One region of the Streptococcus sp. NSSLK0004 genome, then DNA from elsewhere that is predicted to be linked to it. Evidence: predicted binding sites of a transcription regulator. Region 1 holds the regulator's gene; the other holds the start of a gene.
The links. The regulator HrcA, encoded in region 1, represses chaperone genes, less so after heat shock. The targets are predictions, from matches to a motif close to TTAGCACTCNNNNNNNNNGAGTGCTAA.

Region 1 (7,366 bases):
TGAGTTAGACTGGATAACGATGGTTTGCTCTTTTTGCGTACCAAGGTCTTTGGCTTTTACAGAAACAATACCGTTCTTGTCGATGTCAAATGTTACTTCGATTTGTGGGATACCACGAGGTGCTGCAGGGATGTCTGTCAATTGGAAGCGACCAAGAGTCTTGTTGTCCGCTGCCATTGGACGCTCACCTTGAAGCACATGGATGTCAACAGCTGGCTGGTTGTCTGCCGCAGTTGAGAAGACTTGTGATTTAGAAGTTGGGATAGTTGTATTGCGGTCGATGAGTTTTGTAAATACGCCACCCATTGTTTCGATACCAAGTGACAATGGTGTTACGTCAAGAAGGACAACATCTTTGACATCACCAGTGATGACACCACCTTGGATAGCCGCACCCATGGCAACAACTTCATCAGGGTTAACTGATTTGTTTGGCTCTTTACCAGTTTCAGCTTTTACAGCTTCTACAACGGCTGGAATACGAGTTGAACCACCAACAAGGATAACTTCGTCGATTTCTGACAAGCTGAGACCTGCATCTGAAAGGGCTTGACGAACAGGTACTTTTGTACGTTCTACAAGGTCGTAAGTCAATTCATCAAATTTGGCACGAGTCAAAGTCATTTCCAAGTGAAGCGGACCTGCTGCACCTGCAGTGATGAACGGCAAGCTGATTTGAGTTGAAGTCACACCTGAAAGGTCTTTCTTAGCTTTTTCAGCCGCATCTTTCAAACGTTGAAGAGCCATTTTGTCAGCTGACAAGTCGATGCCGTTTTCTTTCTTGAATTCTGCTACCATGTGGTCGATAATCTTTTGGTCAAAGTCGTCACCACCGAGCTTGTTGTCACCTGCTGTTGCAAGTACGTCAAAGACACCGTCACCGAGCTCAAGGATAGATACGTCGAAAGTACCACCACCAAGGTCGAATACCAAGATTTTCTCGTCTTTGTCAGTCTTGTCCAAACCGTAAGCAAGGGCTGCTGCAGTTGGTTCGTTGACAATACGCTCTACTTCGAGACCTGCGATTTTACCAGCGTCTTTTGTTGCTTGACGTTGGGCATCGTTGAAGTAAGCAGGAACCGTGATAACGGCTTTAGTTACTTTTTCACCAAGGTATTCTTCAGCGTAGCCTTTCAAATATTGAAGGATCATAGCTGAGATTTCTTGTGGTGTGTACTCTTTACCATTTGCTGAAACTTTTTCAGAAGTTCCCATTTTTGATTTGATAGAGATGATAGTATCTGGGTTGGTTACTGCTTGGCGTTTTGCCGCGTCACCAACGATGATTTCACCATTTTTGAAAGACACAACAGATGGAGTTGTGCGGTTTCCTTCTGGGTTTGCGATAATTTTTGATTCAGTTCCTTCAAGAACTGCAACTGCTGAGTTTGTTGTACCTAAGTCAATACCGATAATTTTAGACATATGATTTACCTCTTTTTTTATTTCTTTTAGTGATACTCTCCTTAAGTGGCGACGCCGTCAGAGCCCGCTTTTGCGGTCTCTTTGACTAAAGTTTGAGCCAATTGTCTCAAACTTTGCGTATCTACCGCCACGGCGGAGAGTATCAAATGGGCTCACGATGTTCGCCAGCCTACAAGCCTAAGGCCTGTCTTTGTTTACAATTTCATAGTTTAACGACATTTCGGTCAGGTTGTTCGACGCATGAAGATATAGTCATCTTCAATGTTGTTTGATTCTTGAAAGCCTAATTTCTTCCAGAAATTTCTAGCTTCCAAATGTTCTTTATGAACTGGTAGAGAAATTTGAGCTAGGCTGTGCTCTATGCTCAGATAGTCTATGCAGACTTCAGCTGCTTTTCTGCCAAATCCTTTTCCTTGATGATACTTATCAATTAAGAAATTGATGATTTCACCATTGCTGTCTTTGCAGTAAAGCGAAACGTAGCCTATCAATTCACCTTCATTGTAAATAGCTTTCGGATGTGAGAATGGTCGAAGGCTCCAAGCTTCTGCCAATGAAAACTCAACTGAATCGACATAATCTTTGTTAGATAAGCCAGAATCTAGATGTAAGCAATCGTGAAAATTTTCATCGCTGATTTCGCGTAGTTCTATCATTTATTCTGACACCACCACCATAGCCGGTCTCAACAGACGTTCATGCAACTTGTAGCCTTTTTGGAAGACTTGTGCGATGTGTTCTGCTGGGCAGTCGTCTGTGGCCGGAACGGTTTGAATGGCCATGTGAAGATTTGGATCAAAGACATCGGTTGCGACTTCTTCCACCCCTTCTTCTTTGAGGGCTTGAATCAAGCTTTCCTGTACCATTTCCAAGCCTTTTTTGACATCTTCTGTCAAACCTTCGACTTGAAGGGCACGCTCTAAGTTATCCAAGCTCGGCAAGATTTTCTTAGCCAAGTCTTGTGAACGGTAACGCTGTATAGTCTGGCGTTCCTCGTTAGCACGACGTTGGATATTTTGCATTTCAGCGTGGGCACGGAGGTATTTGTTTTCAAATTCCTCTGCACGCTCATTTGCCAAATCCAATTCTGATTTTTCAGGAGTTTCGACAACTTCTTCTGTTGTTGCTACTTCCTCAACAATTTCTTCATTTTTGATTTCTTCTGACAAAGCATTCTCCTTTTAATTGACTTCGTAATGATTACTGCTCAGGTAACGATAGTAATCGGTTAATTTCATAAATAGGACGCGACTGATAATGTTGATTAAACTCATCTGCCTACGATAGTCCATGTCAACAGGACCGAGCAAACTCATCTGGGCCATGCCCCGATAAGGGATTGGAAAGCAATGATGAATGACCGTCACATCTGCGAGGGCTGGATCCATACTTTCCGCCACGGAAATGCTAGTCTGCTGATCTGGCGCCAAGCCCTTTCGCAACTCTGGAGCCAATAGCTGTGGGCTATCCAAGAGCTGGTAGGTGGCAAGATTACCATAAGTCAGCGAAGCAACTTTTCCACTGATAAAGACTGATTCTTGGAAGAGTGTGGAAAAGATATAATCCATCAGATCCAAGACATTGTCCGTCGTGGTAAAGTAGCGTTGCACAACTTGGGGAACCTCCGTCCGTAGCTTGTAGTGGATAGATAGGACCGTCTGACCAACGAAGCGTTCATCCACCAAACGTTTGAGCACTTCCAAGTCCCTTGTCAAAAAGTTCTTAGGAATGGCAAACTGGACGGTGACAGGTTTTGACTGATCCAAGGTCAAGACTGCCAAGGCATCGTGACTACTTAACTGCACGATATCAAAGGAAGTCAACTGCTGACTGGTCGGCTCCACATCCAGTATCACCGAAGTGTAGCCTGTCAAATCAGCTAGGACTGTACTGGCCCGCTCCAAGATGTCTTCTAGCTTGAAGGCTTCAAAGTCGAAGGCCTTGACCACCTGATAAACATCCTCTTCATTGATATGTTCCAAGTTGAGCGAGTGGTTAACAAAGTATTGAAAACCAGCCCGACTGGGCATCCGACCGCTTGACGTGTGGGCCTTTTCTAGCAAACCCAACTGCTCTAGCTTAGCCATATCATTACGAATGGTAGCCGAACTAGAAGCAATCATCTCCTGCAAGGCCTTAGAACCAACTGGCTCATGGTGGCGCGTAAACAATTCAACAATCAGATTCAAAATATCATTTTGACGTTGGGTAATCATCTCCGCTCCTTTCATGAACACTCTGATTTTTGTTTTAGCACTCTCGTATGTCGAGTGCTAAACTTTATACTCCCATTATACGCCGAAAAAATGGATTGTCAAGAGAAAAAACCAAAAAATTAGCACTCTTTTACCTAGAGTGCTAAAAATCAGTCTGAAGACCTAGTTGTTTTTTACAAGTCGATAAAAACGGTATCCAATCAACAGCAAGAGAGGGATATAGATTGCGGAAAGAACAAGCGTAAATACATGATCATGCTCATTCAGATTCATCCCTATCAAAATGAAATAAAGTCCTAAGGATAGTAGATAGCGTCTTTGGATGATTGTTTTAACAAATACCAGCTTGCTTTCCCTATCACCGTATATCTCAAGATCTCCCTTTACAGCTGCCTTCCTAAAAATAACGAAGCTTTGGCATGATGTGACAAATTCCCAACCATAGTCCTCGTACATGCGTAGATAGGATTCTCTATCCTTGTTTTTTCTTTCTTTAAAATCAACTTGGTAGACGACATCTTCTGGCTCACATTTTTCAAAATGATAAAAGAAGCTCCAACGAATTTTAGTTAGCCTCCACCCTTTCCGATGCATTTCAGTCAGATACTGCGCCTGCTGATTGAAATCCGTGATAAAAAATACTTTACACTCTGTCTTAGTTTCCATAACTTTCCCCCTTACTATTTCGATAAAGTCGTTCAATTCGAGCCAATTCTATATCTAGAATTTCTCGACCTGTTGCTGTTATTTGGTAAAACTTTCGCTTGTCTTCTTCTCTGACGAGAATTAAACCAAAAATGAAATGCAGCTACCGCATTCACTCCCCTTCCCTTAGTTCCAAGATATTCCAAAAATTTAAAACCATCATCAGCGTTATAGCAATCAAGCTGATAAAACTATTTCGATTTAGAAAAATCACTGCGAAGATTGCAAGAGCATTGATAAGTGCTGCAATTCGTTTCTGTTTTGTCATTTTCCAACCTCCTTATACTTCTGACGCAAACGCATCAAACCAATTGAACAATAGAGTAAAACTGGTAAGTCAGCAATAGCCATACCAATCATAACAGCAGGCAATTTCAAGACATAAAATAGCAAGATAAAGAAAACAAACAAGGAAGTGGCCAGTAGAAACTGTCTGGTAATAATTCTGTCAATCATCTCGAACTTACTCTGACGGTCACTATAGAGCTCAACTTCTCCCAAACTCTCATTTTTTCTAAAATAAGAGAAATGATTGCAATCACCGACATATTCCCAGCCATAATCTGCAAACATCTGGAGGTATTCCTCCTTATCCTGACCTTTGGGCTTAAAATCCAGTTGATAGCTAACTTCTTCAGGTAGACATTTCTCAAAGACATAGAAAAAGCCAAATTTATTTTTTTGAAATTTCCATCCTTGGCGGTGCTGCTCTGCCAGATAATGTTCTTCCTTTTCAAAATCAGGCAAGAAGAAGAAATGAATTTCTGTCTTAGTCTCCATAACTTTCTCCCTTACTGTTTCGATAAAGTCGTTCAATTCGAGCCAATTCTATATCTAGAATTTCTCGACCTGTTGCTGTTATTTGGTAAAACTTTCGCTTGTCTTCTTCTCTAACAAAGGCAATCAAGCCGTCCTTCTCCATCTTTGATAGGGTACCGTACATGGTTCCAGGGCTAATCACGACCTGACCTGCCGTGACTTCCTTGGTCTTCTGGGTAATATCGTAACCATGCCGTTCTTCCTGTAAATGAAAGAGAATATAGAAGGCTGTCTCTGTCATGGGAACATAGACGCGTTTTAATTTATCGTCCATAAAACTCCTTTCGCACTACGATACATCGAAATTCGATATACAAATTATATCGCATCTCGATACACTTGTCAAGAAAAAAATCAGAGAAGATCCCTGATTTCATTTCTTGATTGTTTTAGAAAATGGTGTTTTATGTGTCGTGATAAAGTTCTCAAGCCAGCTAGCATCATCGCTCTCCGTCGCTACTTCTTCCCTTCCCTCATCCGTGTCCTGTTCTTCATCGTCTGAAAAATCGACTTTCCCAAACAGAACTACCTTGCCCTCCGTTTCAGCACTTGCTGAACTGCTATTAGTTGTTAGAAGCCCAAAAGCTACAAAACCTAGTATTGCAAGAGCACCTAAAACAAGTAATTTCTTCATCATTATTTCCTCCAAGATAAATAAACATTATTCGTAAATTTATAAAACTTACAAGTATCATCTTACAAGAAATAGCGAGCCACTTAAAATTCATTACATATCTGTAACTTTCTCAATTTCCTTATTGATTTGGTGGATTAAATCATAGCAATCTAAAAATTTGGCAATATGCAGGCATTCCTTCATTATTTCTAGGCCACCATCATTTCCATTCATGTAGGACAAGCGTGCTTTTAGGAGCTTAAGCAGCAAGCGATCCCGCATATTCTTTTCCATGATATTGACAGAGTCAAGAATTTTGAGAAAGCGAATAGCAGCAAGCTCCTCTCCCCTATCTAACAAACTACTCGAAATATTGATGAGCACCTTATAGACATTATCTCTGTTTTCTGTGATATCCATATAAAACTTGGTTCGATTGAGAACTTCCATTCCCAACACCTCTAACATCTTGCTAGGAAGACCTCTGCTACAATTTCCGAAAATCCAGAGTTCAAATTTACCCCAATCATCTATGGACATTAAATAGTCCGATAGAATTGCTTTTTCATCCTCAGAAACATCATAATCAGGATCGCACCATTGTTGCTTAAAAATATGAAAGGCCGCAACCATCACCCTATCAAACGGACGTCCATCCCTATCATACTCTGCTTGATGGTACAAAATTCTATCATCCATATACTGAGCATTGTGACTATAAACTGCACGGACAAATTCCTCTGATGAAAACAAATTATCTATCTGAAAGTAGGACTGGTAGAGGGTAGAAAATTCGCCCTCTACCACATTCATCCGTCTCAAGCAATGAAAAAATGTATCTACAGAAAGATTGCTCTTTCCATTTTCAAAGCGTGATAACTGAGCAGGTGTCACGAAATCCCCAGCCACTTCTTTTAGAGACATATTTTTTGATTCTCGAATCATTTTAAAAATTTTTCCGTAATTTCCCATTATATTCTCCACGCGTTACATTTATGTAACGAAATTTGCCAACTTTTGAATCTAGTATATCATAGATTTATCATTTTTTTATAGAAAGGCAGGTAGTTATGTCATCTCTCTTATCTACCCAACAATTATCAAAGCAATACGGGAAACAAAAGGCTGTTCATCAGGTTTCTTTAACGATTAATAAAGGAGAAATCTGTGGTTTAGTCGGTGAAAATGGTGCTGGGAAGACAACGCTTCTCAGAATGTTATCGGGTCTCATTTCCCAAACTTCAGGTACCATTACTAGCTCAAAATATTGTCGTATTGGAGCTTTAATTGAATCCCCTGCTCTACAACCTAATTTATCTGCGATCGATAATCTTCGTTACATGGCTCTGCAATTAAATCTCAAGCAAGCGGACGAAAAAATCTTAGAGACATTAGCAATTGTCGGTTTAGAGGATGTTGATCCTAAGAAAAAATCCAAAGATTTTTCACTGGGAATGCGTCAACGTTTAGCTATTGCCTTAGCTATTCTAGATAAGCCTGACTTTTTAATCCTAGACGAACCGATTAATGGTCTTGACCCTGTTGGAATCAAAGAAATGAGAAGCATTATTTTAAATCTTCGCAA
Region 2 (7,366 bases), 490 kb from region 1:
GTGGCATGACCTGGTTTGGTATGGAATTAGACCCTGCCAAGAACGTGCGGGGAGCCGAAGGAGATATCTCAACTGCGGATTCACGTGTCAAAGTCCTCGTTGTTCCAACCGATGAAGAACTAGTGATCGCACGTGACGTTGAACGATTGAAATAAGATGAAAAAGCTGGATTTCCAGCTTTTTTCTATGCTGTGACACCTAGTCAGAAATGGGGAGATATGGTAGAATAGGAAGGCAGGGGTAGTTTCCTATCCTTCTTGCACAGAGTAGGTGGTTTGCGTCAAGTGTGTGTGAATGGGATGTTGTCACACAACGAAGCTAACAGCGCGGTAAACCATTGCATCCGCTGTCGGAAAAAACGACAGCTCCATTAGAAAAGGAGCCTATTGTGAAACATAAAATGCCGTCTTTGACAACGCAACGCCTGGTCACCCTGGCCATGCTGATTGCACTTGCCTTTGTCATCAGTCAGTTTGATATCCGAATTACACCACAACTGCAAGTGACCTTTACCTTCCTTGTGAATGTGGTTATCGGAGCCGTTGCAGGACCAATCTGGGGCTTTGTTAGCCTTGCGATTTTGGACCTTTCAACGATTTTCCTATCGCCAGATGCGGCTAATTTCCTGCCTGCCTGGACTCTTATGGAAGCGACGACTGGTCTTTTATATGGTTATTTCTTCTACGGAAAAGCTTTGAGCTGGACCTCAAAGAAGGATTGGCTGTATGTAACAGGAGCGACTTTGGTCATCATGCTCTTTAGCACCTTTATCATGACCCCTCTCTTGATTCAGATTTATTTCAAAACGCCATTCCTAGCCCAGTACGCAGCCGGCCGAATCTTCAAGGTATTTGAAATTCCGATTCGTATTTTGGCAACCATGGTTTTACTCCCACAGCTTCAACGCATCCCAGAATTGCGTAAGCTTATGGGTCTGAAAAAATAGATATTTCCAAGCAACAGGTCATCCCCTTGTTGCTTCTTTTGTAGAAAGAGGTCTTATGACACTAGAAGAACTCATGAACTGGCTAGACCAGCGGCCCAAGCTGGCCTTTGATAAGGGAGTGGCCCGTGTTCAGTGGCTCTTAGATCAGCTGGGCAATCCAGAAAAACGCCTGGCCGCGATTCATGTGGTCGGAACCAACGGGAAGGGTTCGACCGTGGCCTACTTGGAAGCCATGTTTCAGGAGTCAGGCTATCGGGTTGGTCGCTTTACTTCGCCCTCTATCATTGACTTCCGCGAGCAGATTGTCTATCAGGGCCAGATGATTTCCGAGGCGGATTTACTGGCTCTTGTGACCAAACTCCAGCCCCTCATCGCTCGTCTGCCGAAAGAAACAGACTTGCAAGAGGCTTCTGACTTTGAAATTCTGGTCGTGGCTATGCTGGTTTATTTTGCCGACTACGTTCATCCAGACCTGGTCCTCATTGAAGCGGGTATGGGTGGTCTGCTGGATGCGACCAATGTTCTACATCCCTTGGCGGTGATTATCACCTCCATCGGACTGGATCACCAGGCCTTTTTGGGCCAGACCTACGTAGCCATTGCTGGTCACAAGGTTGGCGTCCTCAAGCCCAGCGTCCCCCTCATCTACGCGACGGAGCAGTCAGGAGTTGCTACGGTCTTTGAGCAGGTTGCTGACAGCTTAAACAGTCCCACCTACCGTTTGGGGCGGGATATGGTTTTGGAAGATAGCAGAGCAGGCTGGCAGATTCAGACCCCACAAGGTAGTCTAACGGATGTGCAGTTGCTTATGACAGGTCAGCACCAGGCTCAAAATGCAACTCTAGCAGTCACAACAGCCTTTCTACTGGCAGAAGAGTTTCCCAAACTCACCCCAGAAACCATGCGAGCAGGCTTGGCAAAGGCCTTTTGGCCAGGCAGGCAAGAATTGATTGGACCAAATCTGTTGATAGACGGAGCCCATAATGACGAAAGCATTGCAGCTCTCTGCCAGACCTTGCGGACGGAGTATGCAGATAAGGAAATTGCCATTCTTTTTGCGGCTATTGCGACCAAACCAGTTGAAACCATGCTCAGCCAATTAGCTACAGTCGGTCAGGTGACTGTCACGAGTTTTGATGACCCGCGAGCTCTAGCTTTGGAGAATTATCCAACCAACTATCCCTCGATTGCTTCCTTTGAAGACTGGTTGGCTGAGATTGACCCAACTCGAACGGACACCTTGTATGTCGTGACAGGTTCCCTCTACTTTATTGACCCAGTACGCAAATATATTTTGAGCCAGAAATAATAAAGAGGCCGGACGAAATGTCCAGGCCTTTTAGTAATTCTTGATTAAATCGACAGTTGAACGGTCCAGTTTTTTGACGATAGCTTGCAAGAATGCTTGAGCTTGTAGGAAATCGTCCATACTGTAGAGGGTTTGGTGAGAATGGATATAACGGGCACAGACTCCGATTGTTGTCGAAGGGATTCCGTGATTTTTCAGGTGGGCAGCTCCTGCGTCCGTACCGCCTTTGGCACAATAGTATTGGAATTTAACACCCGCCTCTTCAGCAGTTGTCAATAGGAAGTCTTTCATGTTTTTCAGCATGATGTGTCCTGGGTCGTAGAAACGCAAGAGGGTACCGTCGCCGATTTTGCCCTGTTCTCCGAAGATATCCCCAGCAGGTGAGCAGTCAACCGCTAGGAAAATTTCTGGGTCAAACTTGGTCGTGGAAGCATGGGCACCCCGCAGACCAACTTCTTCCTGGACATTGGCCCCAGCAATGAGTTGGTTTGGCAAGCTCTGTCCAGAAAGGCTTTCTATGAGTTCGGTCACCATGAGGACACCAAAGCGGTTGTCCCAGGCTTTTGAGATGACATTTTTTCCGTTAGCTGTCAAAATGGTTTCATTTTTAGGGATGAGAAGGTCGCCAGGACGGACACCGAAAGCCAGAGCCTCGTCTTTTGAAGCAAAGCCAGCGTCAAAAATAACCTCTGCAACACTTGGTAGGCTCGGACCATTGCCACCACGGGAAAGGTGAGGAGGCATAGAGCCTGAGATTGCTGGAATGATGCGCCCGTCTTGTAGGTGAAGATTGAAGGATTGGCTAGACACCACCAAAGGATTCCACCCTCCTAGTTCGACGACACGGAAGGTTCCGTCTTCTTTTATTTGGCTAATCATAAAACCGACTTCATCCATGTGGGCAGCTACCATGACACGTGGGGCTTTCTCCGCAACAGAATCCTTGATGCCAAAGATGCCACCTAGACGGTCTGTCTCTACACGGTCGACATGAGGTGTGATGCGACTACGGATATGGTCACGAACTGGTCCTTCAAAACCAGCCACACCTTGTAGTTCTGTCACTTCTTTTATCTTATTGAATAGGGTCATTGAAATTCTCCTCCATGAAGTTGTTGCTACTATTTTACCATGAAATGTGATAAAATGGATAACATGAATAAGAAAAAGACAGCCTTGCTAGCAGGCTTAGTCGGAGCAGGAGTGCTCGCCGCTAGCGCTCAGTTTTACCGAAAAACGCAAGAAGAACGGAAAAAAGCTCAGGCCCTTCAGTCTGTTCGTGACTTTTTTGCGGATAAAGGTACCATTGCAACGGTCTATGTCAATGAAACAGAGTCTAATAAGAACTATCTGACTGGTGGTGTTGTCATGGAAGATGGTCGAGTTTTTCTTTTTGACAATACCAGAGGTGATATTACCTATCAGGAGGAAGTTAGATGATTTTCCCTGAGCAGTATGAGCAAGTTGCTAGCCTAATCGCTGACGGACAGCCAACTGTTTTTCTCTTTATGACCAGTTGGTGTGGGGATTGTCACTATATCAAACCGCATTTAGAAGCGATTGAAGCTCGTTTTCCAAACTTGCGCTTTGTTCAGTTGGATCGTGATGACTTCATGCCGTTAGCACAGGAATGGAATATCTTTGGAATTCCAAGCCTGGTTGTCGTGAAAGATACTCAAGAAATCGGCAGATTTGTCGATAAAAACCGCAAGACAAAAGAAGAGATTATAGAATTTTTAGAAGGAATAGAACGATGATTTTTACATATAATAAGGAACATGTCGGTGATGTTCTCATGGTGATTGTGGCTGAAGATAAGGGTCAAGCTGTTGCCTTTGAACGTAAGGGACAGGTGGCGCGTGTTTTCTTAGAAGAAACTGGAAAAACAGTAGCTTGGAATATCTTTGAAGTATCCAGCTTGGTTAGCATAGAAGGAAATGGTCAAGTGTTCTTGACAGACGAGCAAGTGGCGACCTTGAATGCTGAGTTAGCAAAAGAAGGTTTCGAGGAAGTCTTGGTCAATGACAATGCTCCTAAATTTGTTGTCGGTCAGATTGTGGACTTGGTGTCGCATCCAGACAGCGACCACCTCAATATTTGCCAGGTCAATGTTGGTGATAAAACAGTGCAAATCGTAGCCGGTGCACCTAATGCAGTCCAAGGATTGAAAACCATTGTGGCTCTTCCGGGAGCAATGATGCCGAGCGGAAGCCTGATTTTCCTAGGGAAATTGCGCGGGGAAGATAGCTTTGGTATGATGTGTAGCCCACGTGAATTGGCTCTACCAAACGCACCACAAGTCCGTGGTATTATCGAACTAGACGACACCGCAGTGGTCGGAGAAGCACTTGATCCAGCTAAACACTGGAAGGGATAAAAAATAAGAATTGGTCTCATGGCCAATTCTTTTATGCTACTTCAATTTTTCTTTCAATAGCTTGTTGGAAAAGCAGTTCGCGGTCGTCAGCATCTAAAAATGTAAAGCAAACAGAAACTTGGTCATTATCAATAGATAGAATGAGGCATTAGAACAAGCAAGTAAAACTTCGAGTTAGTGTGGGTCTTGCTAGAGAAAACGGCTGGGTTTCTTGGGATAGTTGAAGTGCTAACCTTGCCTGTCCCCTTGTAACCAAGCCTTATAGGAAGATGTGGTAAAAATTGGTGTAAACTAATTCATCACGTATAGCAGGATCTGGATGACCGATGTTTTCCAGCAACCAAGTTAGCTTCCGATCAGTATAAGGTTGGGTGGATTGTAGCTTTGAAGTAAGAATATTCTTCATAAATGTTCTCCTTTTTTATCATTTTATCATTTCCTCTACGAATAGATAAGTAGGAGGATATAAAATGTATAATAAAGTAATTTTAATCGGTCGCTTGACAGCCCAGCCAGAACTCACTCAGACACCAACTGGGAAAAATCTGACCCGGGTTACTATCGCGGTAAACCGTCGTTTCAAGACAGAAAATGGCGAACGGGAAGCAGATTTTCTCAATGTCATCTTCTGGGGTAAATTGGCAGAAACACTTGTCTCTTATGGTAGCAAGGGCAGTTTGATTTCTGTGGATGGCGAATTGCGGACACGCAAATATGAAAAAGATGGTAGCAACCATTATGTGACGGAAATTCTAGGACAATCTTTCCAATTACTTGAAAGCCGTGCCCAACGTGCCATGCGTGAAAATAATACAGGTGATGACTTAGCCGATTTGGTACTGGAAGAGGAAGAATTGCCGTTTTAAAGCGAAATCGGTCCCAAGACCGATGGAGAATGTTGAAAAGTAGGGTATACTCTATTCAATCCTAAATATTTTTCATAATCTCCTTAAAGCTCCGATGAAGGTCGGCGCTTTTTTGCGGTTTATACTCAATGAAAATGAAAATCAGACTAGTTCCAAAGGTTCGGGGAACATTTGGAGGTTGGAGATAGAGCGAACGAAGTTTGTTTCTCCAAGAGCAGATAGAACTCTACTACTTTCGCATTTTTAAGTAGTAGGATGAAAACCTCCATTGGAGCTTATCAGTCATCAAATCAAGTCAACAACGTCTGAGTTTAATTTTCGAAGAGTATTAAGTGTTGGAAGTATTTCATGGCTAGGTCCTCCTTTTTTGAAAATAGTATAACATATATTTACAATTATGAAAATGCACTTGAATTTTCTCGGACCTGAGACCTATTTTAAGTAAATTAAAATAAAATTTTCTTGACTATTTTTGACCAAGTGATACAATAGGAAATGTGAATTAGCACTCGTTATAAAAGAGTGCTAAAAAACCAGGAGGTAATACAATGTTGAAACCATTGGGCGATCGTATCGTCGTAAAAATTGAAGAAAAAGAACAAACAGTAGGCGGCTTTGTCCTAGCAGGAGCAAGCCAAGAAAAGACCAAGCAAGCCAGCGTCCTTGCGATTGGACAAGGCATTCGTACTTTGAATGGTGATTTGGTTGCACCAGCGGTAGCAGTTGGTGACACTGTCTTGATTGATGCGCATGCTGGTTTGGAAGTCAAAGATGGTGACCAGACCGTTCACATTATCCGTGAAGCAGACGTTTTGGCAATTGTTGAGTAAGAGTTCAAAGGAAAGGAATAGTATATAACATGGCAAAAGAAATTAAATTTGCAGCAGATGCACGTGAAAGCATGGTCCGTGGTGTGGATATTTTGGCTGACACAGTCAAAGTTACCTTGGGTCCAAAAGGTCGCAATGTTGTTTTGGAAAAAGCTTACGGCTCACCATTGATTACAAATGACGGTGTAACCATTGCAAAAGAAATTGAATTGGAAGACCACTTTGAAAACATGGGTGCTAAATTGGTATCAGAAGTGGCATCAAAAACCAACGACATCGCTGGTGATGGAACAACAACCGCAACCGTGTTGACACAAGCGATTGTCCGTGAAGGATTGAAAAACGTAACGGCAGGTGCTAATCCAATCGGTATCCGTCGTGGAATTGAGGCAGCAGTTGCTACTGCAGTAGAAGCCTTGAAAACACAGGCTATACCAGTTTCAGGCAAGGAAGCTATTGCTCAAGTCGCTGCTGTGTCTTCTCGTTCTGAAAAAGTCGGTCAATACATCTCAGAAGCCATGGAAAAAGTTGGGAATGATGGTGTTATTACCATCGAAGAATCACGCGGGATGGAAACTGAGCTGGATGTGGTTGAAGGAATGCAGTTTGACCGTGGTTATCTATCTCAATACATGGTTACTGACAATGAAAAAATGGTAGCAGAACTTGAAAATCCATTTATCTTAATTACAGATAAGAAAATCTCAAACATTCAAGATATTTTACCACTGTTAGAAAATATTCTACAAACCAATCGTCCATTGTTGATTATTGCTGACGATGTAGACGGTGAAGCCTTGCCAACACTTGTGCTCAACAAGATTCGTGGTACCTTCAACGTTGTGGCTGTTAAGGCGCCAGGATTTGGTGATCGTCGTAAGGCTATGTTGGAAGACATTGCTATCCTGACAGGCGGAACAGTGATTACAGAAGATTTGGGCTTGGATCTCAAAGATGCGACCATTGAAGCACTTGGTCAAGCAGCTAAGGTTGTAGTTAACAAGGACAACACAACTATTGTAGAAGGTGCAGGTAATC

Region 2: a site for HrcA is predicted at 6,001-6,027, ahead of groES (co-chaperone GroES). Genes of this name have one in related genera too.

What each region holds. Positions count from the first base shown of each region.
Region 1 is NZ_CM180142.1:1,613,269-1,620,634, forward strand. Features, by position in the region: gene dnaK (molecular chaperone DnaK) at 1-1,425, opposite strand, end outside; gene AC4CS8_RS08285 (GNAT family N-acetyltransferase) at 1,650-2,081, opposite strand; gene grpE (nucleotide exchange factor GrpE) at 2,082-2,594, opposite strand; gene hrcA (heat-inducible transcriptional repressor HrcA) at 2,607-3,641, opposite strand; gene AC4CS8_RS08300 (DUF2812 domain-containing protein) at 3,804-4,307, opposite strand; partial or broken gene AC4CS8_RS08305 (PadR family transcriptional regulator) at 4,297-4,434, opposite strand; gene AC4CS8_RS08310 (hypothetical protein) at 4,459-4,614, opposite strand; gene AC4CS8_RS08315 (DUF2812 domain-containing protein) at 4,611-5,126, opposite strand; gene AC4CS8_RS08320 (PadR family transcriptional regulator) at 5,116-5,439, opposite strand; gene AC4CS8_RS08325 (hypothetical protein) at 5,539-5,802, opposite strand; gene AC4CS8_RS08330 (Rgg family transcriptional regulator) at 5,893-6,753, opposite strand; gene AC4CS8_RS08335 (ATP-binding cassette domain-containing protein) at 6,852-7,366, shown strand, end outside.
Region 2 is NZ_CM180142.1:119,942-127,307, forward strand. Features, by position in the region: gene AC4CS8_RS00785 (acetate kinase) at 1-155, shown strand, start outside; THF riboswitch at 261-351, shown strand; gene AC4CS8_RS00790 (folate family ECF transporter S component) at 401-946, shown strand; gene AC4CS8_RS00795 (bifunctional folylpolyglutamate synthase/dihydrofolate synthase) at 1,002-2,255, shown strand; gene pepA (glutamyl aminopeptidase) at 2,286-3,347, opposite strand; gene AC4CS8_RS00805 (DUF4651 domain-containing protein) at 3,411-3,695, shown strand; gene AC4CS8_RS00810 (thioredoxin family protein) at 3,692-4,012, shown strand; gene ytpR (YtpR family tRNA-binding protein) at 4,009-4,632, shown strand; gene AC4CS8_RS00820 (hypothetical protein) at 4,892-5,038, opposite strand; gene AC4CS8_RS00825 (single-stranded DNA-binding protein) at 5,103-5,498, shown strand; gene groES (co-chaperone GroES) at 6,047-6,328, shown strand; gene groL (chaperonin GroEL) at 6,358-7,366, shown strand, end outside.